Linked DNA regions of Duganella dendranthematis. The protein of the gene in region 1 interacts with the protein of each later gene in a pairwise test. Links are inferred from orthologs where the notes say so. Each region holds a gene or a part of one and is shown on either strand. Other genes may lie near its edges. The genes, in order: HH213_RS01175 and HH213_RS02505.

The links.
Region 2: the proteins of HH213_RS01175 (region 1) and HH213_RS02505 interact in binary tests that used the Escherichia coli proteins (3 or more experiments, as listed by UniProt). The link is inferred for Duganella dendranthematis from one-to-one orthologs.

The regions. Positions count from the first base shown.
Region 1 is NZ_CP051684.1:221,016-235,818, forward strand. Bases 6,325-9,289 are described here. They hold HH213_RS01175 (ATP-binding cassette domain-containing protein), read left to right. Parts: upstream 6,325-6,786; coding sequence 6,787-8,793; downstream 8,794-9,289. Other genes in these bases: prmB (50S ribosomal protein L3 N(5)-glutamine methyltransferase), read left to right, coding at 6,325-6,697; HH213_RS01180 (chemotaxis protein CheW), read right to left, coding at 8,804-9,283. In the rest of the region: dapC (succinyldiaminopimelate transaminase), read left to right, coding at 1-1,039; dapD (2,3,4,5-tetrahydropyridine-2,6-dicarboxylate N-succinyltransferase), read left to right, coding at 1,050-1,877; HH213_RS01145 (PilT/PilU family type 4a pilus ATPase), read left to right, coding at 1,902-3,044; HH213_RS01150 (glutathione peroxidase), read left to right, coding at 3,056-3,607; HH213_RS01155 (RNA 2'-phosphotransferase), read left to right, coding at 3,649-4,206; HH213_RS01160 (ArsC family reductase), read left to right, coding at 4,275-4,628; dapE (succinyl-diaminopimelate desuccinylase), read left to right, coding at 4,630-5,763; more of prmB, read left to right, coding at 5,810-6,324; alternative ribosome rescue aminoacyl-tRNA hydrolase ArfB, read left to right, coding at 9,398-9,793; HH213_RS01190 (Arc family DNA-binding protein), read right to left, coding at 9,812-10,138; HH213_RS01195 (sulfite exporter TauE/SafE family protein), read right to left, coding at 10,233-10,967; HH213_RS01200 (LysR family transcriptional regulator), read left to right, coding at 11,045-11,935; HH213_RS01205 (flagellar assembly protein A), read right to left, coding at 12,004-13,872; HH213_RS01210 (flagellar assembly protein A), read right to left, coding at 13,984-14,803. UniProt on the Escherichia coli protein: Genetic data indicate it may be involved in ribosome assembly or function.
Region 2 is NZ_CP051684.1:519,852-535,070, forward strand. The notes cover bases 4,965-8,345. They hold HH213_RS02505 (2-oxoglutarate dehydrogenase E1 component), read right to left. Parts: upstream 8,021-8,345; coding sequence 5,165-8,020; downstream 4,965-5,164. Other genes in these bases: odhB (2-oxoglutarate dehydrogenase complex dihydrolipoyllysine-residue succinyltransferase), read right to left, coding at 4,965-5,089; HH213_RS02510 (LysR family transcriptional regulator), read right to left, coding at 8,235-8,345. Also shown: HH213_RS02475 (PP2C family protein-serine/threonine phosphatase), read left to right, coding at 1-45; HH213_RS02480 (hypothetical protein), read right to left, coding at 138-797; cell division protein ZapE, read right to left, coding at 815-1,912; lpdA (dihydrolipoyl dehydrogenase), read right to left, coding at 1,982-3,412; HH213_RS02495 (PspC domain-containing protein), read right to left, coding at 3,416-3,745; more of odhB, read right to left, coding at 3,833-4,964; more of HH213_RS02510, read right to left, coding at 8,346-9,152; HH213_RS02515 (MBL fold metallo-hydrolase), read left to right, coding at 9,253-10,086; HH213_RS02520 (leucine-rich repeat-containing protein kinase family protein), read left to right, coding at 10,162-11,451; HH213_RS02525 (BlaI/MecI/CopY family transcriptional regulator), read left to right, coding at 11,470-11,847; HH213_RS02530 (hypothetical protein), read right to left, coding at 11,858-13,105; HH213_RS02535 (hypothetical protein), read left to right, coding at 13,318-13,674; HH213_RS02540 (PilZ domain-containing protein), read left to right, coding at 13,708-14,046; HH213_RS02545 (alpha/beta hydrolase), read left to right, coding at 14,052-15,038; gltA (citrate synthase), read right to left, coding at 15,111-15,219. UniProt on the Escherichia coli protein: E1 component of the 2-oxoglutarate dehydrogenase (OGDH) complex which catalyzes the decarboxylation of 2-oxoglutarate, the first step in the conversion of 2-oxoglutarate to succinyl-CoA and CO(2).

The DNA.
Region 1 (14,803 bases):
GGCCGTCTATCCCACCACCATCGGTTCGCCCGAGATGCGCGCCGCCATCGCCGGCTGGCTGGAACGCCGCTACAACCTGCCCAAGCTGAATCCCGCCACCCAGGTGCTGCCGGTGAACGGCTCGCGCGAGGCGCTGTTTGCGCTGGCCCAGGCGGTGATCGACAAGGACGCCAAATCGCTGGTGGTCAGCCCGAATCCGTTCTACCAGATCTATGAAGGCGCGGCCTACCTGGCCGGCGCCGAGCCGTACTTCATCAATTCCGACCCGGCGCGCAACTTCGGCTGCGACTACGACAGTATTCCGGCCGAGGTATGGCAGCGTGTGGCGCTGCTGTTCGTCTGCTCGCCGGGCAACCCGACCGGCGCCGTGCTGTCGCTGACCGACTGGGAAAACCTGTTCGCGCTGTCGGAACGCTACAACTTCATCATCGCCGCCGACGAGTGCTATTCCGAGATCTATCAAGGCGAACCGCCGCTGGGCGCGATGGAAGCGGCGCATCAACTGGGCCTGGCGACCATCGACAAACCGTATGCGCGCCTGGTGGTGTTCAGCAGCCTGTCCAAGCGCTCCAACGTGCCGGGCATGCGCTCGGGCTTCGTGGCCGGCGACGCCGACGTGCTAAAAAAATTCCTGTTGTACCGCACCTATCACGGCGGCGCCATGAGCCTCTCCGTGCAGGCTGCGTCGATCGCGGCGTGGAACGACGAAACCCATGTCGAACAAAACCGCGAACAATACCGCGCCAAGTTTAACGCCATCACGCCTTTGCTGAAGGAAGTGCTGGATGTCGAACTGCCGGACGCCGGCTTCTACCTGTGGGCTGACGTCAGCCGCACCGGCCTGTCCGACACCGAATTCGCCCAGCGCCTGTACGCCGAATATAATGTCACCGTACTGCCGGGCAGCTATCTGGCGCGCGAAGCGCATGGCGTCAATCCCGGCCGCAACCGCATCCGCATGGCGCTGGTCGCCGAAACGGCGGAAGGTCTGGAAGCGGCCCAGCGCATCGTCCAATTCTGCAAGTCCCTTAATAAATAAAGAGTCCATCATGAGCCAACAACTCCAGAACATCATCGAAACCGCCTGGGAAGACCGCGCGAACATCAACCCGTCCAACGGCGCCGCCGAACTGCGCGAAGCAGTCAACCACGTGCTGGCTGGCCTGGACGCTGGCACCATTCGCGTAGCCGACAAAGCCACCGGCGCCTGGGTAGTCAACCAGTGGGTCAAGAAGGCCGTGCTGCTGTCGTTCCGCCTGGAGAACAACGTGGTCCTGCCATCGGACGGCACCATGCAGTTCTACGACAAGGTGCCGACCAAGTTCGCCAACTACACCGCTGACGATTTCGCCAAAGGCGGCTTCCGCGTGGTGCCGCCAGCCGTGGCGCGTCGTGGTTCCTTCATCGCCAAGAACGTGGTGCTGATGCCGTCGTACGTCAACATCGGCGCCTACGTCGATGAAGGCGCAATGGTCGACACCTGGGCCACCGTCGGTTCGTGCGCGCAGATTGGCAAGAACGTCCACCTGTCGGGCGGCGTCGGCATCGGCGGCGTGCTGGAACCAATGCAGGCCAATCCGACCATCATCGAAGACAACTGCTTCATCGGCGCCCGTTCGGAAATCGTCGAAGGCGTGATCGTCGAAGAGAACTCGGTGATCTCGATGGGCGTGTACATCGGCCAGTCGACCAAGATCTACGACCGCGCCACCGGCGAAGTGACCTACGGCCGCGTGCCTTCGGGTTCGGTGGTGGTATCGGGTTCGCTGCCATCGGAAGACGGCAAGTACTCGCTGTACTGCGCGGTGATCGTCAAGCGCGTTGATGCGCAGACCCGCTCCAAAACCAGCATCAACGAACTGCTGCGCGGCGTTTAATGTAGTACAAACCGGAGATTCGCCATGGCCATGGACCGCCTGTTCCAGCTGATGAAGGAAAAAAACGCGTCGGACATGTTCTTCGCGGTGAACTCTCCGGTTCACATCAAGATCAACGGTAACCTCATCCCGATCAACCAGCAAAAGCTGGAGCCGGAAAACATCCATGCCCTGCTGGCGGAAATCGCCACGCCGGAGCAGATGGACGAACTGGCTGACACCAATGAATTGAATATGGGCGTGTCGGTGCCGAACCTGGGCCGCTTCCGCCTGTCGGCGTTCAAACAGCGCGGCAGCATTTCCGCCGTGTTCCGTTTTGTGCCCGCCACCATCCCGCTGCTGGCCGATTTGCAGCTGCCGCCGGTGCTGGCGGACCTGATCATGGAAAAGCGCGGCCTGCTGCTGCTGGTGGGCGCCACCGGCTCGGGCAAATCGACCACCATCGCCTCGATGCTGGATCACCGCAACGACCTGCGCTCCGGCCATATCCTGACGCTGGAAGATCCGATCGAGTACCTGTTCCGCAACAAGAAATCCATCGTCAACCAGCGCGAGATCGGCAGCGACGCCAAAGATTTTTCGACCGCGTTGCGCAACTCGATGCGCCAGGCGCCGGACTGCATTCTGATCGGCGAGATCCGCGACAAGGAAACCATGGCGGCGGCGCTGGCCTATGCGCAGTCGGGCCACCTGGTGCTGGCGACGCTACACGCCAACAACAGCTACAACGCGCTGAATCGCATCATCAGCTTCTATCCGATCGAGAATCGCCCTGCCCTGCTGCAGGATCTGTCGAGCGCCATCAAGGCGATTGTGTCGCAGCGGCTGGTGCGCTCGGTCAACGGCGGCACGCGTTCGGCGGCGGTGGAGGTGATGGTCAATACGCGCTATATCTCGGACTTGATCGAGAAAGGCGAAATCGGCCAGATCAAAGAAGCGATGGAGAAGAGTCTGTCACCCGGTTCGCAATCGTTCGAGCAATCGCTGCTCAAGCTGGTGCAAGATGGGCTGATCAGCCAGGACGAAGCGCTGGCCAACGCCGATTCGGCCACCAATCTGCTGTGGCTAATAAATAACGGCCCGGACAGCAAAACCGCCCAGGCCGAACCGGAGGCCAAGCCGCCCACCAGCGAAGCCTCCTTCACCGAATTCACCCTGAATACTTGATTGAGGTCCATATGAGCCAACCTGTCTACGACATTCCATTGCGCCGCATTGACGGCGAAGAGACCAGCATGGGTGCCTATCGCGGCAAAGTCGTGCTGGTGGTGAACGTGGCCTCCGCCTGCGGCCTGACGCCGCAGTACGAAGGTCTGGAAAAGCTGTACGAGGAAAAGCAGGCCCAGGGCCTGGTGGTGGCGGGCTTCCCAGCCAACGAATTCGGCGCACAGGAGCCGGGCACCAACGAAGAAATCGCCGCCTTCTGCACTAGCAAATTCAGCGTCAAGTTTCCGCTGTTTGAGAAGATCGTTGTCAAGGGTCCGGGCCAGCATCCGCTGTACCAGCGCCTGATCGAGGAACAGCCGCAGGCGCAGGAAAAGCCGGGCAGCGACTTCCGCGCCAAGCTGGCCGGTTACGGCATCAAACAGGACAACCCGACCGACGTGCTGTGGAACTTTGAGAAATTCCTGATCAGTAAAGACGGCAAGGTTGTCGGCCGCTTCGCGCCGGACACCACCACCGACGACGCCTTGCTGAAGGAAGCGATCGAACGCGAACTGCGCGCCTGATTGACGCGGCGGCGGATTGCATACTCAACACCAAAAATTTCATGAGTAAAAAGCAGCTGGGACATAGCAGCAAATTCCTATCGCTGATATTGCGGCATGCGCCCGAAACGATAGGCATCCAACTGGATAACAACGGCTGGGTGAGCATTTCGGCGCTGCTGAAACAGGCGGCGAAACATGATCATTCGATCAACCGTGCCAAGTTGGACGAGATTGTGGCAACGAGCGACAAGAAGCGCTTCGCCGTCAGCGACGATGGCCTGTCGATCCGAGCAAATCAGGGCCACTCCATCGCTAGCATCGACCTGGCCTTGCCGCCGGAGACACCACCCACCATCCTCTATCACGGCACGGCCAGCCGGTTCATTAATTCAATCAAGGCCGACGGACTGCGTGCAGGCTCGCGCAACCATGTCCATTTGTCGCTGAACCAGGAAACCGCAACTGCGGTCGGTTCGCGCCACGGCAAACCGGTCATCCTGCAAATCCGGGCCCAGGCGATGCAACAACATGGTCATTTGTTCTACATTTCCGATAACGGCGTCTGGCTAACCGCTGCGGTTCCAGTGGACTTCATTGACTTTCCCGCTGCCGTTTAAGCAGACTACAACTATCAGGCCGGGCGTGAGCCATGGTATCCTACCGGGTCCAACTTCCCCGACCTATCATGACCATTACCGTCTACGGCATCCCGAACTGCGATACCGTCAAAAAAGCGCGCACCTGGCTGGCCGAACATCAGCAGGAATTCGTGTTCCATGACTTTAAAAAGCAAGGCCTGAGCCGCGACATCGTCGCCGGCTGGCTGCAGCAGCTGTCGCGCGACGTGCTGGTGAACCGCAAGGGCACCACCTGGCGCGCGCTGTCCGATGAGCGCAAGGCATCCATCGTCGACGACGACGCGGCCATCGCGCTGATGCTGGAAAACCCGTCCGTAATCAAACGTCCGGTAATGGACAACAACGGCGCCTTCTCGGTCGGTTTCTCCGACGCGCAATACCAACAAATTTTCAATGGCTGATATGACTCCCTCCAAGACCCTGGCGCTGACCGAAAAACTGATCTCCCTGTCGTCCGTCACGCCCGACGACAAGGGCTGCCAGCAGCACCTGATCGACCTGCTGACGCCACTGGGCTTCGCCTGCGAGACCATCGAATCGAACGGCGTGACCAATCTGTGGGCGCGGCGCGGCACGACCTCGCCGGTGATGGTATTCGCCGGCCATACCGACGTGGTGCCGACCGGCCCGGTCGAGCAATGGCGCTCGCAGCCCTTCACGCCGACCCACCGCGACGGCAAGCTGTATGGCCGCGGCGCGGCCGACATGAAAACCTCGATCGCCGCCTTCGTCGTGGCCTGCGAAGAGTTCATCGCCAAGCACGCCGATCACAAAGGCTCGATCGCCTTCCTGATTACCAGCGATGAAGAAGGTCCGGCCACCGATGGCACGGTCATCGTCTGCAATCTGCTCAAAGAGCGCGGCGAGACGCTGGACTACTGCATCGTCGGCGAGCCAACCTCGGATGAAACGCTGGGCGACATGATCAAGAACGGCCGCCGTGGCTCGCTGTCCGGCAAGCTGACCATCAAGGGCGTGCAAGGCCACATCGCCTATCCGCAGCTGGCCAAGAACCCGATCCATCTGGGCGCGCCGGCACTGGCCGAACTGGCGGCCGAAGTCTGGGACCACGGTAACGAGTACTATCTGCCGACCTCCTGGCAGATGTCCAACATTAACGCCGGCACCGGCGCCAATAATGTGATTCCGGGCGAGATGGTGGTCGACTTCAACTTCCGCTTCTCCACCGCCAGCACCCACGAGGAGCTGAAACGCCGCGTGCACGCCATCCTGGACAAGCACCACCTCCATTACGACATCAAATGGGCGCTGAGCGGCTTGCCGTTCCTGACTCCGCGAGGCACCCTGAGCGATGCGCTGTCGGCGGCGATCAAGTCGGAAACCGGCGTTACCACCGAATTGTCGACCACCGGCGGCACTTCGGACGGCCGCTTTATCGCGCAGATCTGCCCTCAGGTGATAGAATTCGGGCCTCCCAACGCAAGTATCCACAAGATCGATGAGCATATCGAGCTGCGATTTGTCGATCCGCTGAAGAATATCTATCGCCGCACGCTGGAAAACCTGCTGACGTAAATAGCAGCGCGGCGTGGGCTCCGATGACCGTTTTACCGAGATAGCCATGAACACGACTCTATTCACCACGCCGCGCGACCTGCTGCGCTACGCCGTCACCCGCTTCAACACCGCCAAGCTGTTTTTCGGCCATGGCAGCACCGAAGCGTATGACGAAGCAGCCTATCTGATCCTGCACACGCTCAAGCTTCCGCTGGACCTGCTCGATCCTTTCCTGGATGCGAAGCTGCTGCCGGAAGAAGTGGCCGCGGTGCTGGCCGTGATCGACCGCCGCACCAACGACCGCGTGCCGGCTGCCTACATCACCAACGAAGCCTTCCTCGGCACCTACAAGTTCTACGTCGACGAGCGCACCATCGTGCCGCGCTCCTTCATCGCCGAACTGATTCCGGAATACTTCGCGCCTTGGGTCAACGAGCCTGAGAATGTGTCGAACATCCTGGAACTGTGCACCGGGTCCGGCTGCCTGGCCATCATGATGGCCGACGCTTTCCCGGATGCCGCCGTCGATGCGGTCGATATCTCGGCCGATGCGCTGGAAGTCGCCAAGCGCAACGTCGCCACCTACGAACTGGAAAACCGTCTGACGCTGATCCAGTCCGACCTGTACGCCAATGTGCCGAACAAGAAGTATGACCTGATCATCACCAATCCGCCTTACGTGAACTCGGCGTCGATGAGCAAGCTGCCGATGGAATACCGCGCCGAGCCTGAACTGGCGCTGGACGGCGGCAAAGACGGCATGGACCTGGTGCGCCGCATCGTGGCAGGTGCCGCCGAACGTCTGACCGACGATGGCCTGCTGATCGTCGAAATCGGCAATGAAAAGGAATACGCCGAAGCTGCATTTGGTGAACTTGGCCTGACATGGCTCACCACCAGCAATGGCGACGACATGGTCTTCCTGCTGACCGCCGACCAGTTGAAACTCTAAAAATAACCCGCGTCCTTCCCGCGCAGGCGGGAATCCATGCTGAGTATGGATCCCCGCCTCCGCGGGGACGACGGTATCGAGAACATGCAATGATCCGTTTTAACCAAGTAAGCCTGATGCGCGGCATAAAGCCGCTGCTGGAACAAGTCGACGTTACCCTCAACCCCGGCGACAAGATTGGCCTGATCGGCGCCAACGGCGCCGGCAAATCCAGCCTGTTCGCGATGATGCGCGGCGAGCTGCACCCGGACCAGGGCGATATCGACTTCCCGGCCAAGTGGCGTGTCGCCTACGTGGCGCAGGAAACCCCGCCGCTGGAACGCGCGGCGCTGGACTACGCCATCGATGGCGACGTCACGCTGCGCAAGCTGGAAGCCGAACTGGCGCGCCTGGAGTCCGAACCGGAAACCACCGAGAACGGCATCGCCATCGGTGAAATCTACAGCGAGCTGGCCGACGCCGACGCCTACACCGTGCAGTCGCGCGGCGAACAGCTGCTGCTGGGCCTTGGCTTCTCGCTGGACCAGATGCAGCAACCGGTGGCCAGCTTCTCCGGCGGCTGGCGCATGCGTTTGAATCTGGCGCAGGCGCTGATGTGCCCTTCCGACCTGCTGCTGCTCGATGAGCCAACCAATCACCTGGATCTGGACGCGATCATCTGGCTGGAAGACTGGCTGAAACGCTACCCCGGCACGCTGCTGATCATCTCCCACGATCGCGACTTCCTCGATGAAATCGTCAACGTCGTGGTGCACATCGATGAGCGCAAGCTGAAACGCTACTCGGGCAACTACTCGGCCTTCGAACGTCAGCGCGCAGCGCAGATGATCCTGGCCGCCGGCGCGCTGGAAAAGCAGCAGCGCAAACGCGCCCACCTGGAATCGTTCGTCAACCGCTTCAAGGCGCAAGCCTCCAAGGCCCGTCAGGCGCAGAGCCGCATGAAGGCGCTGGCCAAGATGGAAGAACTGGCGCCGTTGCGCGCCGCCGCCGAATTCTCGTTTGAATTCCGCGAGCCGCTGAGCGCACCGAATCCGCTGCTGGTGATGGAAGACGTCGATGCGGGTTACAAGATCGAAGACCAGGCGACCGGCGAGATCACGCACAAGACCATCGTCAACAACATCAACTTCTCGCTGCAGATCGGCCAGCGCATTGGCCTGCTGGGCGTGAACGGCGCCGGTAAATCGACGCTGATCAAGACCATCGCCGGCGACATCGCGCCGCTGACCGGCGAGTCAACCACCGGCAAGGGCCTGAACATCGGTTACTTCGCCCAGCACCAAGTGGAGATGCTGCGTCACGACGAATCGCCGCTGTGGCACTTGGCGAAGATCGCGCCGACCGTGCGTGAGCAGGAACTGCGCAACTTCCTGGGCGGCTTCAACTTCCCGGGCACCATGGTCACCAGCTCGATCGCGCCGTTCTCCGGCGGCGAGAAAGCGCGCCTGGCACTGGCGCTGATCGTCTGGCAGCGCCCTAACCTGCTGCTGCTCGATGAACCAACCAATCACCTGGATCTGGAAACCCGCGAAGCGCTGACCGAAGCGCTGGCGCAGTTCGAAGGCACGCTGGTGGTGGTATCCCACGATCGCCACCTGCTGCGCGCCACCACCGACCAGTTCATCATTGTCGCCGACGGCAAGCTGCAACCGTTCGACGGCGACCTGGATGACTACAAGGATTGGCTGTTCCAGACCAAGCTGGGTAAAGGCACCGACGTGCTGCCGGCGGCGGGCAAGGAAAACAAAACCGCGTTCCCGGTGCAGTCGCCGGTCGCGCCGGAAAAGGCTGCGGTTGACGCGCCGGTGGTCAACACCAAGGAACAGAAGCGCAAGGAGGCGGAAGAGCGCCAGCGCCTGTCCGCGCTGCGCAAGCCGCTGGAGCAGAAAATCAAGCGCCTGGACGAGCAGATCGCCAAGCGCACGACACAGAAGGCGGAAGTGGAAGCCAAGCTGGGCGAAGAGTCGATCTACGACGCCGCCAACAAGGCCAAGCTGAAGCAGCTGCTGGCCGACCAGACCTTCTTCAACAAGGACCTGGGCGAGCTGGAAGCCCAGTGGCTGGAGTTGAATGAGCAGATGGAAGCGCTCGGCTAAGCTTTAGCCGCTAGGCTGCCTGGCGGGCGCCGAACTGCACTTTGCGGATGGACATCAGCTTATCGATGTCCACCACGATCAAACGGCGTCCGTCCACCTCTCCCAACCCGATCAGATAATCCACCGCCGCCGCGCCGGCAATCGGTTCGATCTGGTCCAGCTTCAGCGCGACGATGTCCGTCACGCCATCCACCACCATCCCCATCACGCAGCTGGACAGCTTGAGAATGATCACGTCCGTCAGTGGATCATGCTGCGGCGGGCGCGGACCGAAGGCGATGCGCATATCGACGATCGGCATGATCACGCCGCGCGACACCACCACGCCGCTGATAATCTCGCCGTCATCTGACGAGAAGCGTTCCAATGCCTGTAACGGCCGCAGTTCCTGCACCTTGCTGAAATCCAGCGCGTAATCGAGTCCGCCGAGCCGGAATACCAGATACTGCTGCGCCTCAGCGGCGCTGGCCTGCGTGGTCGAGGAAGACATGTTGATCCTTTCGTTCGGAGAACAGCAAGTGCCATCCTAACCGCGCACGCCGTTGCTGGCGTTGACAGGCATCAACCTTCCCCGGCGCGTTGGCGTGTTTGCTACAATCGCCGCATGAACCAGATTAATCCCGATGAAGTGGAATTCACCGCCATCCGCGCCCAGGGCCCGGGCGGGCAAAATGTGAACAAGGTGTCGAACGCCGTGCATGTGCGCTTCGACATCGCTGCGTCGTCGCTGCCCGACCATATCAAGCAACGCATGCTGGCCCTGCGCGACAGCCGCCTTACGCGCGAAGGTGTGGTGGTGATGAAGGCGCAGCAGTCGCGCAGCCTGGGAGCCAACAAGCAGGACGCGTTACGCCGCCTTCAGGAGATGGTCGACAGCGTGGCCGTGCTGCCCGCAGTGCGCCGCGCCACCAAGCCTACGCTCGGGTCGCAGCGCCGGCGCCTGGAAGGCAAGAGCAAGGACGGCGAGAGAAAACAACTGCGCGGCAAGGTCGTCCTGTAACCACAGGTCGCTTGCCGCTCAGGCCTTCTTTTGCAGGAGGTCCGGATTCTGGTGAAGGTAGACATCCGCTGCCGCGCTGCCGGGATTGGCCGCCAGCGTCCAGTCGCCGCTCTTGATCTCGGCGGGTCGCTCGTCAAGCTGGCTGCCCATATTGACGCCAAAGCTGTAGCGCAGCTCCGGATTGCGCAACGAAAGCCGCTCCAGCGCTTCAAAGATGATGCGCACGTCAATTTCGTTTGAGCTGTCGGTGAGGCTTCGCTCCAGCCGCCCGACCAATTCGGCATTGACGCTGCGGCCAGCTTTGCCGGCTTCTGCCTTCAGCTTTTCGAACAGCGTGAAGGGCATACGGAATTGACTGCGGTAGATATTTGACATGGCGTTATCTTGGCATTAACCGGGAAAACTGGCTAGTGACAGGAAAACTTTAAATAGTGACACTTCATCTAAATTCATACAAAAGCCACGCCGCCAGCTGGTGCGCACCAAGCGCCAGCAAGGCAATGAAGAAGCAGCGACGGAACACCACTGGCGGCATCCGGCCCCGCAGCCACTGACCCAGTTGCATGCCGGCGAAGGCCGGAACCAGCGCCAGCAGAGATTGCCCTGCCGCCGTCACATGCCACTCACCGCGCGCGGCCAGCATGGCGGCCAGTGCCAGCGTGGAGACGGTGAAGGCCATGCCCATGGCCTGGATCAGATCCTCCTTGTCCAGATTGAGCGCTTGCAGATAAGGGGCCACCGGCATCACGAAAACGCCGGTCACCCCGGCCATGATGCCGGTGGCGGCGCCGGCCAGCGGCCCGGCCCAGCGTTCGGCGCGCGGCGCCACCCGCATGCGCCAGCCGGTCAGTCCAAGCACGCTGTAGGCCAGCAAGGCCACGCCGAGCACCGCGCCGCTCCATGCCGCCCCAGCCAGTAGCGGCGCGCAGCCAGTGCCCACACATACCGCCAGCAGCAGCCATCGCAAGCGCCGCCACAGCGGGTACAGCGCAGTCCCGGCCGCCAGCTGCCATACATTCGTAATCGACGAAGGCACAATCAATAGCGCCGCCGCCTCCAGTGGCGACATGTGCAGGGTCAGCAGTGCCACCGCGACCGTCGGTAAACCCATGCCGGTCACGCCCTTCACCAGGCCGGCCAGCACGAAGACAAGCGCAATAAATAAAGTATCCATGCCCGCTATTCTGCGCCGCCGGCACGCGCTTGAAAATCTGGCTTATACTGAGGCAGACTTCGGATTATCCATAGGCTATGCGCTTCGACCTGACCGATCTTAAGCTGTTCATCCATATCGCCGACAGCGGCAGCATTACGGCTGGCGCGCAGTTGGCGCATCTGGCGCTGCCCTCGGCCAGCGCCCGCGTGCGCGGCATGGAGGAAGCGCTGGACGTGCCGCTGCTGCAACGCGGCCGGCGCGGCGCCGAGCCCACCGAGGCCGGCCGCACGCTGCTACAGCATGCGCGCGCCATTACCCGCCAGGTGGAGGACATGCACGCCGATCTGGCGCAATTCGCTACCGGCTTGAAAGGCCAGGTGCGGCTGCTGTGCAATACCTCCGCCATGACCGAGTTCCTGCCGGACGCGCTGGCTGCGTTCCTGAAAACCCATCCGCAACTGAGCATCAACCTGGAAGAGCGCCTGAGCCGCGACATCGTGCAAGCGCTGGCCGACGGCGTGGCGGACATCGGCATCATCTCGGACGCGGTGGACCACGCCGCACTGCAAACCTTCCCCTTCCGCGACGACCCGCTAGTGCTGGCAATGGCGCGCAGCCATCCGCTGGCACACACGCTGGGACACAAGCGCCACATGGGGTTTGCCGATGCGCTGGACCACGACTTTATCGGCCTGGCCGGCGACAGCGCTTTTCAGCAGCAAGCTGTCGAACAAGCGGCCCGGCTGGGCCGCCGACTGCACTGCAAGATCCGCCTGCGCAGTTTTGAAGCGATGGCCCGCATGGCCGCCAGCGGCGCCGGCCTGGCGCTGCTGCCGGAAAGCGCCGCTCACCGCAGTCCGGACGAACTGCGCATCGTCAAGCTAAGCGACGCCTGGGCCGACCGCAAACTGCTGGTCTGCGTGCGCGACGAAGCCGCACTGCCCGGCTACGCGCGCGAGCTGCTAGCAGTTCTGCGGGCGGATTAGTGCCGTGTAGTGTGGATTAGTGCCGCTTAGTGCAGTCTAGCGCGAATTAGTATGGCGCGGCCGGCGCACTAGTTTTCAGCATACGGCGCCCAGTTGATCGGCCCCACCGGGCCTGAGTGCAGCACGGTCATGCCCGGCGTGGCGGTGCGCACCTTGGCTTTCAATTCCTTGGCCGGACGATCGTAGGGCGGCGGTTCGCCGGGCACAAAGCTCATGGTCCGCAGCAGCACGTCGCCGGTGATCAGCTCCACCGTGCAGCGCGAGCCGCGTATCAGCGCGGACTTCTGCCGCTGTACCTGATCGACCTCGCCCTGCGCCTGTTCCTGCTGCACCTGCGCCGCCTTGATCGCCAGCGAAATCTTCGCCACCTGGCGCAGCGACGGGCCGACCGCTTCCGCCATCTTCTGGAACAGCGGCAGCTGCTCCGGCGTCAGCACCACCTCGCGCTTGCGCACGCGCGTGGCCAGCGTCAGGTAGTTGCGCACTTCGGTCTGGCCGGTGATGGCGTCCATCTCGGCCTTGCGCGCATCCGCCTCGCGCGCCGCGTGCTGCACCTTGGGCTGCAACTCGGCGATCTTCTTGTCGAACTTTGTGGTATCCGGCACCAGCGCGTACAACAGCATCTCGTTCTGCTTGCGCGGACCGGCGTGCACAATCTCGATCTTGCGGGCGGCGATGGCGCAGCCTTCGGCCACCTTGATGACCACTTCATCGGCCATGATCTCGCAGTTACTGGCCTCGCCGATCACCACCCGGCTGCCGGAGATGATGCAGCTCTCGGCACGCGTCAGGGCCACCTCACCGCGCTTGGTTTGCAGCACCGCGCCGGATGCCACGCCACGCACGCGGATCGCGCCGTCGGCGTTGGTGACGGTGCCGCCCATCAGGTTTTTACTCAGCAGCACATCGCCACCGCGCGAGACGATATTCCCGAACACGTCGCCGTGGATGGTGATGTTGCCGCCTTCGACCATGCGCTGCTCCTGCACGTCGCCGAATTCCTCGTACTCGCCGGTCAGCTGCAAATTGCCGGTGGTGCGCGCGCTAACGCCTTCGCGGCTGATGATCTTGGGACCGATCGACAGGCGCTTGGTGGCCGGGTCCACACTCAGAAAACCTTCGACCGCCGACACCAAAAATTCACCGCCGCGCAGGTTCTCGATCACCGTACCATCGCCGGCCACGCTGGCCAGTTCGATATCCTTGGGCAGCGGCGGCTCCAGCACCAGTCCTGACAACTCATACCCGCGCACGCCCGCCGCGCGCGGCATCTTGCGCAGCAGCTTGACGTTCGGCTTCACCTGCGGGAAGCGGTTCTGGAACGATTGCAGATCCAGCCGGCCGTCGCCCATGTCCTTGGGCGCATTGCTGCGATGGATATCCTGCGACACTTCGACAATGGCGGCGTCCTTGCCCGGCACCGCGTTCAGGCGCCGCGCGACGATGATGCGCGCCAGCCGCCCGGTGGCAATGACGTCGCGCACCGCCGGCGCATCGATGCCGAAGCGGATGCCCTTGACCCACATATCAGCGACGAATTCGTCGAAGTTCAGGCGCGCCGGTTGCGGTGGCATGTCAGGGACGTCGAAGAACACCGGCTCGAAATAGTATTCCGCCTCGCCGTTGATGACCTTGACCGTCTTGTACAAGGCGCGGCGCGGCGCGTGGAATGGTTCGATGGAATCGGCGAAACGCAGCAGCGGCTGGTCGCGCAGGTTTTCCGGCAGATCCGGGCCAACGTTGTACAGCATCTTGCTGAACACCGCGTAATCCAGCCCGGCGAAATAGGCGCTGCCGAGGAACACCTGGCTGGCCGCCAAAGCGCAAGCCACCGCCGATGCATCGCCCTTGAAGAAGATGCCGTCGGCGCGCTTGACGATCGCTGTCGGGAGATCGCCTTCCGCAGTTGGTTCCAGCGCCGTCGCGTCGTCTGACACAGTCTAATCCCCAGGAAAATGTACGTCGGGCCAGCGCGCCATGGCGCGTCCCCTTCACTTTTTGATATTAGCCCAAGATTAGCATGTTACGCCGGGCTTGCGCCAGCCGCTTCAAGGCGATGCCGGCCGCAGGCGCGGATCCAGGTGCCAGTCCAGCGCGCCGGCACTGTCGGCAAACAGCAACTGGCCGCCGCTGGGCGTGCCGCGCAGGCGCTGCTTCAGATCCTTGGGCGGCAGCTGCCGCAGCGCCGCCGTGTCGGCGACAAACGGCATGGTGCGCACCAGCGTCTCGCCGCTGGCCATGTGCAGCCCGCAGCGCGCAATACCGGCTGCCTCCACCTTCTGCTCGATCACCCGCGCCAGCCGCTCGCTCAGCAGCGTATGCTGGGTCTGACCGACTTGCAAGTCCAGCTTGTGCTTCTGTATGGCTTTGATCTCTTCCGCCACCGCCGTGGCGATCTTGCGCAGGAACTGGCCCTGCTCCGGCGTCAGCACCAGCTCCTGCGTGCGCAGCTTGGCCGCCAGCGCCAGATAGCGGCGCACGTCCGGCAGCGCCGAGATGCGATCGATCTCCTGCTGGCTGTCGGCATTGGCCTGGGCGAAAGCGGCCACGCGCGCTTCCAGTTCGGCGATCTCCTGGTCGAACTGCGTCACGTCCTTCACCAGTACATAGATGATCATCTCCGTGCGGCGACGCGGACCGGCGCTTTCCACCTCGACGTTGCGGCCGGCGATGGCGCAGCCTTCGGCCACCGAAATCAGCACGCCGTCGCCGATGATTTCGCAGTTGGAGGCTTCCTCAATCTTGACGTTGACACCCGAGATCACGCAGTTCTCGGCACGCTGGATGGTGACCGCGCCATTCACCGCATGGATCACCGAGTTGGACGCGACGCCGGCGATATTGATATTGCCGGCCACGTTATGCACG
Region 2 (15,219 bases), 300 kb from region 1 along the record:
AACTGCTCGATGGCCATCATCAAGCTGGTGGCGCCAGCCACTTAGCCAGCCCCTCATTCCCGCGCAAGCGGGAATCCATACACAACCGGCAAAATCCAACTCGGCATGGGTTCCCGCGCAAACGACGGGTGTCGCCGCTACTTGGCCGACGCAGCCGCCGACGCTGCAGCCGCCTTGTTCTTGTCCGCCTCAGCACGCGCGGCGGCCTGTTTGGCCTTCTCTTCGTTTTCCGCTTTCTTGCGCGCGACTTCCTTCTGACGGCGCTCCGACTCGGCCTGCTTGCGCTCGAAGGCAGCCACATTGGCGCTCCGCTTGCCCGCGTTGGCGGCGTCCTCGGCCTGCTGGCGTTTCAGCTTGGCCGCATGTTCGGCCTCGCGCTCCGCCAGACGGGGGCCGGACGATGGTTTCGCCGCTTCGTGCTCTTCCTTCGGGGCTTTCGGCGGCTGGGCGGAACGCAGCATCGCTTCGTCGGCGTCCTTGCGGGCACGGTCGGCCAGGTCGGCGTCGCGCTTGGCGACCGAGTCGGCTCGCTTGAAGTGCTCGGCGTCGACTTCGCGCACGCGTACCTCGGCCAGCGCCGCGCGGCGTTTTTCCTTGGCCTTGTCCATGCAGTTGGTAACGAAGAAGCGGGCCGAGCATTCGCGCTCGCTGGCGGCGAATTCGTCGGTGATGGCGGCGCGGTCCTGTGCCACTTTCACCAGCGCGGCATTGGCCTGCTCCACGGTCTGAACGTTCTGGGCCACGGCGGCCGACATCGTCGCCGCCAGCATGGCCATCATGGTAATCAGTGCTTTCATATTCTAAATCCTGTGACTTACGACAGCGATGCGGCCGCAGCGCGCTGTTCGCGGTCCATGTATTCGCGCGACTGCATCTCGACGATGCGCGACACGGTGCGATGGAATTCGTTGGCCATGGCGCCGTTGGTGTACAGCTCTTCCGGCTCCACTTCCGCCGACATCAGCAGCTTGACGCCCTGGTCGTAGAACACGTCGATCAGCCAGGTGAAACGGCGTGCTTCGGACGACATGGACGCCGACATCATCGGCACCCCTGACAATATCACGGTATGGAAACGGCTGGCGATTTCCAGGTAATCATTCTGCGAACGCGGGCCGCCGCACAGCGTGTTGAAGTCGAACCAGATGATGGTGCCGGCGCGGCGCAGCGCGCGGATTTCGCGCGCCTCGATGCGGATCACCGGATCTTCGTCGGCGGTTTCGGCCACGCTGGCGTAGGCGTCGCGCAGCGCCTTGTCGGTCTGCGCGTTGAGCGGCGTGTAATACGCCTCGACCTGCTCCAGCGCGCGGCCGCGATAGTCGATGCCGGCGTCGATGTTCATCACGTCCAGCTTTTCGTACAGCAGCGCGATGGTCGGCAAAATGCGGTCGCGATGCAGGCCATCCGGATACAGCAGCTCCGGATCGTAATTCGAGGTCATGATGAAGGACACGCCGTTGTCGAACAGCGCCTTCAGCAGGTTGTACATGATCATGGCGTCGGCCACGTCCGAGATGTGGAACTCGTCGAAGCAGATCAGCCGGTATTTCTTGGCGATGCGCTTGGCCACTTCGTCCAGCGGATCGGCCACGCCCCGCAGTTCGTCCAATTGACGGTGCACGTCGCGCATGAATTCGTGGAAGTGCAAACGCGTCTTGCGCACCAGCGGCACCACCGAGTAGAAGCTGTCCATCAAGAACGACTTGCCACGTCCCACTCCGCCCCACATGTACACGCCTTTCGGCACGGCCGGGCGATTGATCAGGCGCTTGAAGGTGCTGGAACGCTGCCCCTTGTAGGCCACCCACTCGTCATAGCATTGCTGCAGACGGGTGATCGCGCGCTGTTGTGCCTCATCGGCCTTGTAGTCGCGCTGGGCCAGCGCGTGGTGGTAGTACTCTTCGACGTTCATGGTTTCAATCTGCGCAAATAAAAACGGCGGGCCATGGTGGCCCGCCCTGCTAGCTACAACAAATCCAGCTTAGAAGTTCAGCGTACGCTTGTCGATCGCCAGTGCCGCCTCTTTGGTGGCTTCCGACAGCGATGGGTGAGCGTGGCAGATGCGCGCGATGTCTTCAGCCGAAGCCTTGAACTCCATCGCGACAACGGCTTCCGAGATCAGTTCCGACGCCATTGGGCCGATGATGTGCACGCCCAGGATTTCGTCGGTGTTGGCATCGGCCAGGAACTTGACCATACCGGCGGTGTCGCCCAGCGCGCGTGCGCGGCCGTTCGCCAGGAATGGGAAGGTGCCGGCTTTGTATGCCACGCCTTCGGCCTTCAGCGTCTGTTCGGTTTTGCCGACCCAGGCGATTTCCGGCGAGGTGTAGATCACCCAAGGAATGGTGTTGAAGTTGGTGTGACCGTGCTGGCCGGCGATACGCTCGGCCACGGCAACGCCCTCTTCTTCCGCTTTGTGCGCCAGCATCGGGCCACGTACCACGTCGCCGATTGCCCACACGCCTGGCAGGTTGGTTTTGCAGTCGCCGTCGACGGCCACGAAACCGCGCTCGTCCAGCGCCAGACCGACTTTGTCAGCAGCCAGGCCGTCGGTATTCGGGGTACGGCCGATCGAGACGATCAGCTTGTCGAACACGGCGGTGTTGGCTTCGCCCTTGGCGTTGTCGAATTCAACGGTGACGTTGTTGTCGCCCTTGGTGACCTTGTTGATCTTGACGCCCAGGTTGATCTTCAGGCCCTGCTTGGTGAACAGCTTGTTGGCTTCCTTGGCGATCTGCTCGTCCACGGCGCCCAGGAAGGTCGGCAGACCTTCCAGCACGGTCACTTCAGCACCCAGACGACGCCATACCGAACCCATTTCCAGGCCGATCACGCCGGCGCCGATCACGCCCAGCTGCTTCGGCACGTCGCCGATGGTCAGCGCGCCGGTGTTCGACAGGATCAGTTGTTCGTCGAACTCCGCGCCTGGCAGCGCACGGGCGTTGGAACCGGTGGCCACGATGACTTGCTTGGCGTTGATGGTCTCGTTGGCAGGCGCCGAGATCGTCAGCGGGTAGCCGTCAGCGGTGGCGGCGCCAGCGAACGCAGCGCGGCCGTGGAAGAAGGTGACTTTGTTTTTCTTGAACAGGAACAGGATGCCGTCGTTGTTTTGCTTGACGACGTTATCCTTGCGCTTGATCATTTGCGGCAGGTTCAGCGACAGGCCGGCGACATCGATGCCGTGCTCCTTGAACGCATGACCGGCGTGCTCGTAGTGTTCCGACGATTGCAGCAGCGCTTTCGACGGGATGCAGCCAACGTTGGTGCAGGTGCCGCCTGGCGCCGGGCCACCTTTTTCATTTTCCCACGCGTCCACGCAAGCAACCGAGAAACCCAGCTGGGCAGCACGAATCGCGGCGATGTAACCGCCAGGACCGGCGCCGATAACTACTACGTCAAATTGTTTACTCATTTTTTAATTTCCAATCAGTTCGTCTTCTGGAACGAAGATCCAAAGCAGAATGTAGATGGCGAGACCGAAACCAAAGGTGCAGACGAACAGCACAAACAGCAAGCGCCAGATCCACGACTCGACGCCGCTGACGCGCGCCAGGCCGCCACAGACGCCACCGAGCCAGCGGTCGGTGTGCGAGCGGCGCAGGCGCCACAGATCGGCGTCGCCGCCGAGGCCCGGTGTGGGACCGCTGTTCAGCAGCCGGGCCTTGGCGGCCGCGAACTCTTCGTCCGACAGCGCGCCCGCCTGGTGCAGTTCATGCAAACGTTTGATTTCTTCCGCAACGCTCATTCATGATCCTCCTAGTTAACCCCTGCAAGCCTGGGGTCTGACCCCGTACGGGGTCAGACCCCGGTCTACCGGGGTCGCCGGTACTTATTACAGGTCCAGCAGCAGACGTGCAGGATCTTCCAGCGCTTCCTTCATGGCCACCAGACCCAGTACGGCTTCGCGGCCGTCGATGATGCGGTGGTCGTAGGACATTGCCAGGTAGTTCATTGGACGAATCACGATCTGGCCGTTTTCCACCACAGCGCGGTCTTTGGTCGCGTGCACGCCCAGGATCGCCGATTGCGGTGGGTTGATGATCGGGGTCGACAGCATCGAACCGAAGGTGCCGCCGTTCGAGATCGAGAAGGTGCCGCCGGTCAGGTCGTCCAGGGTCAGCTTACCGTCTTTGGCTTTGGCGCCGAATTCGCCGATTTTCTTTTCGATTTCAGCGATCGACATCTGGTCGGCGTTGCGCAGGATCGGCACCACCAGGCCACGTGGCGAACCGACAGCGATACCGATGTCGAAGTAGCCGTGGTAGACGATGTCGTTGCCATCCACCGAAGCGTTGATGATTGGGTATTTCTTCAGCGCGGCCACAGCGGCTTTAACGAAGAACGACATGAAGCCCAGCTTGACGCCGTGCTCTTTTTCGAACTTGTCTTTGTACTTGTTGCGCAGTTCCATCACTGGCGCCATGTTCACTTCATTGAACGTGGTCAGGATGGCGTTGGTCGATTGCGACTGGATCAGTCGCTCGGCGATACGGGCGCGCAGGCGGCTCATCGGCACGCGCTCTTCAGGACGGTCGCCCAGGTTGGCGGCGGCTGGTGCGGCCACTTGTGCCAGTGCTGGCTTGGCGGCTGGTGCGGCCAGTGGTGCAACGGCTGGCGCTTTGGCGCCGGCGGCCAGGGCGTCGCCCTTGGTCACGCGGCCGTCTTTGCCCGAACCGGCGACATCGCCAGCGCTCAGGCCTTTTTCCGACAGGATCTTGGCGGCGGCTGGCATCGCCACGTCGCCTTTCGAACCACCGGTGGCTGCGGCTGGGGCAGCGGCTGGTGCAGCAGCGGCGGCTGGAGCGGCGGCAGCCGGGGCAGCGGCTGGCGCAACGGCGGCGGCGGTGCCTTCAGTATCGATGATGGCGATCAATTCGTCAGCCACTACGGTGCTGCCGTCGCCCTTGATGATTTCCACCAGGACGCCAGCGGCCGGTGCTGGCAGTTCCAGAACCACTTTATCGGTTTCGATGTCGATCAGGTTTTCGTCGCGGGTGATGGTGTCACCGATTTTTTTATGCCACGTCAGCATGGTTGCTTCTGCGACCGATTCCGACAGCTGAGGAACTTTGACTTCGATTTTTGCCATTTGAAAAACTCCGTTATTTGTTTTTGCGGCGCCGCCCCGCGTAGCAGGACGGCGCTCCGTTCAATAAATTAAAACTTATTTCGTCAGAATGAAGCCTTTGAGCTTCGAGAAAGCGGTTTCCAGCAGCTCTTTCTGTTGAGCGTAGTGCTTGTCGTAGTAACCGACCGCTGGCGATGCGGAAGCTGGGCGGCCGGCATACGCCAGACGCTGGCCCGACTCCAGGCTCTCGAAGATGTTGTGCTGAATCTGGAACCATGGGCCCTGATTCTGCGGCTCATCCTGCGCCCACACCACTTCGGTCGCCGCTGGGAACTTTTTCAGTTCGGCAGCGAAGGCCTTGTGCGGGAACGGATACAGCTGTTCGATACGCACGATGGCGGTATCGCTCTGGCCGCGGGTTTTGCGCGCGTTGACCAGGTCGTAGTAGACCTTGCCCGAGCAGGCGATCACGCGTTTGACTTTCTTGGCGTCGATGCTCTCGTCGACTTCGCCGATCACGGTCTGGAACGCGCCTTTGGCCAGTTCCGACAGTGGCGAACCTGCATCCTTGTTACGCAGCAGCGATTTCGGCGTCATGACTACCAGCGGCTTGCGGAACTGACGCACCATCTGACGACGCAGCACGTGGAAGATCTGCGACGCGGTGGTCGGCTGTACCACTTGCATATTGTTGTCTGCGCACAGTTGCAGGAAACGCTCTGGACGTGCCGACGAGTGCTCTGGACCCTGGCCTTCGTAGCCGTGTGGCAGCAGCATCACCAGACCCGAAGCGCGGCCCCACTTCACTTCGCCGGAGCTGATGAACTGGTCGATCACCACCTGGGCGCCATTGACGAAGTCGCCGAACTGGGCTTCCCAGATGGTCAGCGTGTTTGGCTCGGCGGTCGAGTACCCGTATTCGAAGCCCAGCACTGCCTCTTCCGACAGCACCGAGTCGATCACGGTGAATGGCGCCTGGCCTTCAGCGACGTTTTGCAGCGGCACGTAGGTGCCGGCATCCCAACGTTCACGGTTCTGATCGTGCAGCACGGCGTGACGGTGGGTGAAGGTACCACGGCCGGCGTCCTGACCGGTCAGGCGGATGGCGTAGCCCGACGATACCAGCGACGCGAAGCCCAGGTGTTCGCCCATGCCCCAGTCCAGGTTCAGTTCGCCACGGCCCATGGCAGCGCGGTCGCCCAGTACCTTCTCGACCAGCGAGTGGACCTTGAAGCCTTCCGGCACGGTAGTGATGCGCGCGGCCAGACGTTTCAGTTCGGTCAGCGGCACGGCGGTGTCGGCAGCGTCGGTCCATTTCTTGTTCAGGAACGGCAGCCAGTCGACCGCGTACTTGTTCTTGAAGTTGGAGATGACTGGATCGACGGTGTGTTTGCCGGCGTCCATGGCGTCGCGGAAAGCGGCTTGCAGCTGTTCGCCGCCATCGGCCGCGATCACGGTCTGGGCAACCAGTTTGTCCGCGTACAGCTTGCGGGTGCCTGGGTGCTGGCCGATTTTCTTGTACATCAGCGGCTGGGTCAGCGCTGGGGTGTCCTGCTCGTTGTGGCCCAGTTTGCGGAAGCAGATGATGTCGACCACGATGTCCTTGCCGAACTCAGTGCGGTAGTCCATCGCGATTTGCGATGCCAGCACGGTGGCTTCAGGATCATCGGCGTTGACGTGCAGCACCGGTGCTTCGATCATTTTGACCACGTCCGAGCAGTAGATGGTCGAACGGGCGTCGCGCGGATCGGAGGTGGTGAAACCGATCTGGTTGTTGATGACGATGTGCACGGTACCGCCGGTGCCATAGCCACGGGTTTGCGCCAGATTCAGCGTTTCCATGACCACGCCCTGGCCGGCGAATGCGGCGTCGCCGTGTACCAGGATCGGCAGCACTTGTTTGCCGCCGTGGTCGCCGCGGCGATCCATACGGGCTTTGACCGAACCTTCAACGACTGGGTTGACGATTTCCAGGTGCGACGGGTTGAACGCCAGCGACAGGTGGACCGGACCGCCAACGGTCGAGATGTCCGACGAGAAGCCCTGGTGGTATTTGACGTCACCGGCCGGCAGGTCGTCGCCGTGCTTGCCTTCGAATTCTTCGAACAGGTCTTTCGGCGCTTTGCCCAGGGTGTTGACCAGTACGTTCAGACGGCCGCGGTGGGCCATGCCGATCACGATCTCTTGCACGCCCTTTTCACCGGCGCGCTGGATGATCTCGTCGATCGACGCGATGAAGGTTTCGCCGCCTTCCAGCGAGAAACGCTTCTGGCCGACGTATTTGGTGTGGAGGTAACGTTCCAGGCCTTCGGCCGCCGTCAGACGCTCCAGAATGTGTTTTTTCTTTTCCGGGGTGAAGTTCGGGGTCGAGCGGATCGACTCCAGACGTTCTTGCAGCCAGCGCTTTTCGGCCGGGTCGGAAATGTACATGTACTCTGCACCGATCGAACGGGTGTAGGTATCACGCAGGAAATTGAGCAGGTCGCGAAGGGTCGCGGTCTCTGGCCCGAAGTAAGTATTGCTGACGTTGAACACGGTGTCCATGTCGGCATCGGTGAAGCCGTAGAAGCTTGGCTCCAGCTCAGGGATGCTTGGACGTTCCTGGCGTTGCAGCGGATCCAGGTTGGCCCAGCGCGAACCCAGATAGCGGTAAGCAGCGATCAGCTGGGTCACGGCGACGCGTTTGCGGCCCATTTCGGCATCGGCCGAGGCGGTAACGGTGCGGATTGGACCAGCTTTGGCGCGCTCGGCGAAGGAGGCGATCACGGAGGCGTGGGCGACGTCCGGTTTGTTGGAACCATCGACAGCCGGCACGTGTTGCATGGCGTCGAAATAGGAGCGCCAGTTATCTGGCACCGAGCCTGGGTTGTTCAGATACGCTTCGTACAGTTCTTCAACGTACGGGGCGTTCCCACCAAACAGGTAGGAGTTGGACGTATATTGTTGCATCATTCTTGCTCACCTTTCTTCGCGTTTCGCGAGGAATTAGCGGGTTGGTCTAACCTTCCGCGACACGGCCTGACCGGTTAGCGGATTGCACATCAAGTTGTGGGGGAAGGGCTTTTGTTCGGGTCTTACCTAAAACGGGTCCTTCAGCATAGCACCGGTATTGTATCCCAACAACCATATGTGCGGAAAAATACCGATGAAACTTGCAGCATTAATGCTAACTTAAGCCGCGCCGATGCTGGCTCTGCCGCTCGCTGCCAAACCACGTTAACAATAAGTCCAGCATGGCGCGCAAGGCCGGCGACATGTACTGGCGCGAAGTGTAAATGCCATAGATTCCCATACTTAAGGGAGTGTATCCAGGAAGCAACGCCACCAGCTTGCCTGCGCGGATCAGCGGGCCGGCGCTGTACAGCGGCTGCAGCGCAATGCCGCCGCCCTGCTCCGCCGCCTTCAGCACGATGAAGTCCTCGTTGGCCGACAGATTGCCGCTGACCGGCACCGACAGCGCCGCGCCGTCGGCATCGGTAAATTGCCACAGGCTTTTGCCAAAATAGGTGTACGTCAGGCAGTTGTGAGCGGCCAGGTCTTGCGGCAGCTGCGGTGTGCCATGCTGATCCAGATACGATGGTGCGGCGCACACCACCGAATCGCACACGCCCAGCTGGCGCGCGACCAGGTTGGGCTCCAGCGTGTTGGTGACGCGCAGCGCCAGGTCGATGCGCTCCTCGATCAGGTTGACGGCGCGGTTGCTCATCTGCAGGTCGACCGCGGTGCGCGGGTAGCGCTTCAGATATTCGCTGATGGCGCCCAGCAGCTCCGCCTGCGCCAGCGCCTGCGAACAGGTGATGCGCAGCAGGCCGCCGGGGGTGTCGGCATCGACGCCAGCGGACACCGCCATGTCGTCCGCCAGTTCCAGCATGCGGCGGCAACGCGCCAGCGTCAGGTCGCCGGCGTCGGTCAGGCTCAGGCGGCGGGTGCTCCGGTGCAGCAGACGGGCGCCGGCCCACTCTTCCATCTCGGCCAGATAGCGGGTGACCATGGCTCGCGACATATCCAATGCGTCGGCTGCGGCGATCATGCTGCCGCGCTCGGCAATGCTGACAAACACGCGGGCGGCAGTGATGCGATCCATGATTCGTCCGATATATGCAATTAACAAAGCCAGATTACCGTATTTTTCTATCGGTTTGAGAAATTTAAGATGGCGGCATTCTTACTTTTCTGGAGTGACCATGTTCAAACAAGCCCTGCTGACCGCCGCCCTCGCCACCGCCATCAGCGCCCAAGCGGCGCCGCTGAAGCTGGAAGTGTTCAATCCTGGCGAAGCCGCCATCTTCCCGGTGGCCTCGGTGCTGGTGACCGGCGACAAGGATGCGGTGCTGCTCGACACCCAGTTCTCGCGCGCAGAGGCGGTGAAACTGGCCGATAAGATCAAGGCGAGCGGCAAGCACCTGACCACCATCTATATCAGCCACGACGACCCGGACTACTACTTCGGCCTGGACGTCATCCACGCCGCCTTCCCGGACGCCAAATTGGTCGCGCTGCCGCACGTTATCGCCGGCATTCAGGCCAAGAAGGACGCCAAGGTCGCCTACTGGGGTCCAATCCTGAAGGACAACGCGCCGAAGGAAGTAATCGTGCCGCAGCCACTGAAAGGCGACCTGACGCTGGAAGGCCAAACACTGAAGATCGAACAGCACTACGTCTGGATTCCGTCGATCAAGGCGGTGGTGGGCGGCGTGGCGGTGTTCAACGGCCTGCACGTGTGGACCGCCGACTCGCAAACGCCAGCCTCGCGCAAGCAATGGCTGGCAACGCTGGACAGCATCGCCGCCTTGAAGCCGGCGACCGTGGTGCCGGGCCACTTTGCGCCGGGCCTGCCGCTGACGCCGGAGTCGGTCAGCTACACCCGCAATTACCTGGTTAAGTTTGAAGCGGAAACCGCCAAGGCCGCCAACTCGGCGGCGCTGATCGCCCGCATGAAAGCGCTGTACCCGAGCGCCGGACTGGAAAGCGCGCTCGACATCAGCGCCAAGGTGGCCAAGGGCGAAATGAAGTGGTAAGCCCGAGGGGCTAAGCGGCCGCCAACGATGACGGTGAAGTGATACACTGCGCCGTCGTCTTTACCGTCCCCTCTCATGCACACTCTGCAGCAGTTGCGCAGCGGCGCGCTGGCCGGCGTCCAACGCCTGTCGATGCGCTGCGGCCTCACCGAATTCCCGCGCGAAATCTTTGCGCTGGCCGACACGCTGGAAATCCTCGATCTGACCGGCAATGCCCTGTCGTCGCTGCCGGACGATCTGCACCGGCTGCACAAGCTGCGCATCCTGTTCTGCTCGGACAATCAATTTACCGAACTGCCGGCGGCCGTAGGCGGCTGCGCGGCACTCACCATGGTCGGCTTCAAGGCTAACCAGATCCGCGATGTGCCCGCTGCCGCGCTGCCACCGCAACTGCGCTGGCTGGTACTCACCGATAACCAGATCGAGGAATTGCCGGCCGCGCTGGGCGAACGTCCGCAGTTGCAGAAGCTGATGCTGGCCGGGAACCGCCTGCGCGCCCTGCCCGACTCCATGGCGCAGCTGCACAAACTGGAACTGCTGCGCATCGCCAGCAACCAGCTGAGCGCGCTGCCGGACTGGCTGCTATCGCTACCGCGCCTGACATGGCTGGCTTATGCCGGCAATCCCTTCAGCGAGCAGCATGAAGACGCGCTGGTCCACACACCATCGGCCGCGATTGACTGGTCCATGCTGACGCTGCGCGACAAGCTGGGCGAAGGCGCATCCGGCGTCATCTACCGCGCCGACTGGCAACGTAGTGCTGACGCCGCCGAACCGGTCGCCGTCAAACTCTTCAAAGGCGCCATGACCAGCGACGGCTCGCCGCTAAGCGAAATGGCAGCCTGCCTCGGCGCCGGCGGCCATCCCAACCTGATTCCCATCCTTGGCCATGTTGAAGGGCATCCCGACGGCGCCCACGGCCTGGTGATGTCGCTGATCTCGCCGGCCTTCCACAACCTGGCTGGGCCGCCGAGCCTGGATAGCTGCACCCGCGACATCTACGCCGATGATAAACGCTTCGAGCTGGCCGCCGCCTTGCGCATCGCCCGTGGCATCGCCTCCGCCGCCGCGCAATTGCACGCGCACGGCATCCTGCACGGCGACCTGTATGGCCACAACATCCTGCACGACGAGCACGGGAACACCCTGCTGGGCGACTTTGGCGCTGCCTCGTTCTATGACCCGGCCGGCCCGCAAGCCGCCGCACTGCAAACGCTGGAAGTACGCGCCTTCGGCAACCTGCTGGAAGAACTGCTGGACCGCAGCGACAGTGCGCCAGCGGCGTTGCGTGAATTGCAAGCCGCCTGCCAGCAAGGCCTGCCGCACTTCAACGACATCAAAGAACAGCTAGACAATCCGTTCTAGATATTTTATTCTACATCCATGAGTACCAATCTGCCCAAACCGACCGCTGCCGAACTGGAGATGCTACGCCTGCTGTTCGCGCTCGGCCCCGCCACGGCGCGGCAAGTGCACGAAGCCGCGCTGGAAACGCGTCCGGAGACGAGCTACGCCAACGTGCTGCGCGTGCTGCAAGTGATGCACACCAAAGGCCTGCTGAACCGCGACGAAAGCCAGCGCGCCCACGTCTACTCGCCGGTGCAGGAGCAGGACTCGGTCCAGACCAATCTGCTGAAAGACCTGATCCAGAAAGCTTTCGCCGGCTCCGGCAAAGCGCTGGTCCTGGCCGCCCTGCGCGGTGGCCACGTCAGCAAAAAAGAACGCGAAGAAATCCAGGCCTTGCTGGACCAGGAAAAGTAGCCGTATCTGCTCACTTCTTTGCATCACTACGCCTTAATGACTGAGCTAAAAAATCCCTGCTGCCCACAGCCAACCGGCGCATAAACGGCTTCTCGGGCCAGTCATTATTTGAGCGCGCTGACAACAGCGCATAACGGCGTGGGAAAATCTCAGACCAAATAAATGCACCAGCATTGGTTTTAGCTGAGATCAATTCCTGTTGCCGGACAAGGTTAATCTCATCTCCTTTCTCTCCCCAGAAAAACAAACCGGGTATCGCCTTCTCCTGCATCACATCGAGCGGCGACAAGGCATCCAGAAAATACTGCTTGTTTATCCTGGCCGCTATTGAAGGGATGAAAACACCGTGCACTGCACGGTTCCCCCCAATACCGTCTTCATCCTCACTCTGTATAAATCGCTCAAGTGCTCCTGCGTACCACTCTTCGAAATAACGCTCAAATTCCGGGTGCGTTTGAGGCGTCCATTTGCCATCACTGCTTAGCCAATCATCGATTGCAATAAAATTGCCGATTCCAGCTTGGTATCCTTTCTCGATCTCATCATTTGTCACTACTTGGTCATGATTGGCATCGAATAAAGGAAGAATGCCTATCGGCCTTTCAACTATGCGCCAACGCATCGTCGCCTTAGGACTTTCACCGGACGCGCCTAAGGCAATCAATGCAGAGATCTTGATATTCTGCCTTTCAGCAATGGCGGCGGCATGCACAATCCCTTCACGAATGCCAAGCAAGGCGAGTTGCTTGCTTTTGGGCGCTAAATTCTGAACGTGATTCAGAACTCTCTCAATACTTGCCACCAATTTGGGGCCAGCCAAAGAAGCATAAATGTCGGTATTCACGCAGTATTGCTGCATCTTCTCCTCATCGAAGGCCTGGGTTGATACGACCTGCCGACACATTTCTTGTGGTGTGGCGACGCCAGGATTATCGAAGCGCACGACAGCCATGCCTTCTTGGACAAATACTTGCGACAACTCTTCCAGAACCGAACGCTCGTTAAAAGCAGAGTCCAGATCTTTGAGCTGCCATCCATCTCGGTTAATAGGCTCGCCGGGATTAATCAAAACGACAATTGGCCCACTCCAGTCGGCCAAATTCGCCCCCGCCCAATCCACTTGACCATTGATAGCGTAAGTTGCGGATGTAACTGGCAATGAAAACAACGTGTTTTTTTGCGCTAGCGCTGGTGCAGCACAATTCATCGACAAAAACACTATCGCCAACATCCACTTGCCAGATAGGGAAATTTTCATCAGAGCTCCTCATTCAATCGATGCGTAGGTTGAAAGAACAAGGCAATTTTGCTTAACTTAAGCTTTTCCCGTATTGCACGAACGCAAGATCTTTTCAACACCTGAATCACGCAGACAAAGCCCAGCTACAATGGTGCCCTTGTCCACCTAATTTGAATAATGAACTCACATTTGTCGTCGTGGCCGCTCGCGCCCATCCCATCCTTGCCGTAATGCTGGCAGTTGCGATTTGCGCGGTGCCGGTGGTGCTGCCCCACTTCGATCTGGCCAACCTGCCGGCCAATCTGTTTGCGTATGTGTTCTGCTGCGTGCTGATCTATCCGGTGGCGGCGCTGCTGCGCCATCGCATCACCAGCCTGCCGGCCATCTGGGGCATCGCTGCGCTATTCCTGCTGGCGGCCTGCTTCTATCACACCAACATCATCGCCGAGACCGCCAACACCGCCTGGCCGCAGCGGCGCGACGTCACGCTCGACAAATTCCTGTTCAACTTGCCGCAAGTGACGCTGGGAGTGTTGTGTTGGTGGTTATTGGTGCTACGTCCTGACCGCCGCAATGGAAGAGTGTGATAATCTTTCCATAATCAAACTTCCAGTAGCATCATGACGCAGAAAGCCCGCACAGCCCGACGCCAGACGGTCCGCCAGCCGGCCACGCTGACCATGACCGACGAGACCCGTCATACCGTCCAGACGCTGGACCTGTCACATGGCGGCATCAGCCTGCAAACCGACAGCCAGCTGCGTCTGGCGCAATACTGCGCGGTGTCCTTCAAGGTGCAGCTGGGCGACACCGACCACAACGTGCTGGCCATGGGCCAGATCGTCTACAGCGATCCCGACGCCGAACTGGGCTTCAAGACCGGCGTGCAATTTCTCCGCATCGACGACGATAGCCGCGCCATTTTCCACCAACTGCTGCAGGAAAATCAGAACACATGACTCAAATGAAGAAATTGGTTTGTGCGCTCCCTGTTATCCTGCCGCTGCTGGCACATGCTGCAGCACTCCCCACGACTGACGCTTTCGCCAAGCCGCATCAGCGCGTCGATATCGGCGGCCGCTACATCAACCTTTTCTGCGCCGGCACCGGCAGCACGACGGTGGTCTTCGATGGCCCGGCGGGCGATGCCGGCTGGGCATGGTTCAAGGTCCAGCCCGAGGTGGCCAGGCACACGCGCGCCTGCACCTACGACCGAGCCGGCTTCGGCTTCAGTGATCCTGCTCCCCGCCCAAATACCTCGGAAAACGCGGCAGAGGATCTGCACAAGGCCTTGTCGGTGGCAGGCATCAAGCCGCCGTATCTGTTGGTCGGCAATTCCTTAGGCGGCAGTAATGTGCAGGTGTACAGCTATCGCTACCCCGGCGAGGTGAAAGGACTTGTGCTGGTCGAGCCGCAGAGCGAAGACGAAACCACGCGCAGCAATAAGGCGTCACAAGGCTTCATCAACAAGATCTATGCGATGGTCAAGGAGCACGACCAGCAGTGTCTGGACGCTGCGAACAAAGGCATGAAACCCGGCAGCGATGCGGCAGACAGCTGCATCGGCGACCCGGCGCAATACTACGGGCCGGTGCTGGGCAAGCAGGTCAAGGCGGCGATGATGACCAAGTCCTACTGGCGCACGCGGGTCGACGAAGCCAACGCCTACGACACCAGCGACAACCAGTTGCGCGCCCTGCGCAAGCCGTTCGGCGACCTGCCGCTGGTCGTCTTGACGCGCGGCGTGAGTCCTTACATGGATCCGTCCAAGCCGCAAAGCGCCGTCAACAAGGCGATGGAAGACGAGAACGAGAAAATCCACAAAGAACTCGCCGCCTTGTCCAGCAAGGGCAAACAGCGCGTCGTGCCCGGCGCATCGCACGGCATCCAGGGCGACAAACCCGCCGCCGTCACCCAGGCGGTGGTCGAGGTGCTGGCGCAGATCAAGTAAGCAACACTCCCGACGTCAGACGAAAAAAAAACGGGCCGAAGCCCGTTTTTTATTGCGACGTCAATCCAAAGATTAACGCTTGTCCAGCGGTGGTACGTCGCGCACGGTGGCGCCGACGAACAGTTGACGTGGACGGCCGATTTTCTGTTCCGGATCGGCGATCATTTCGTTCCACTGGGCG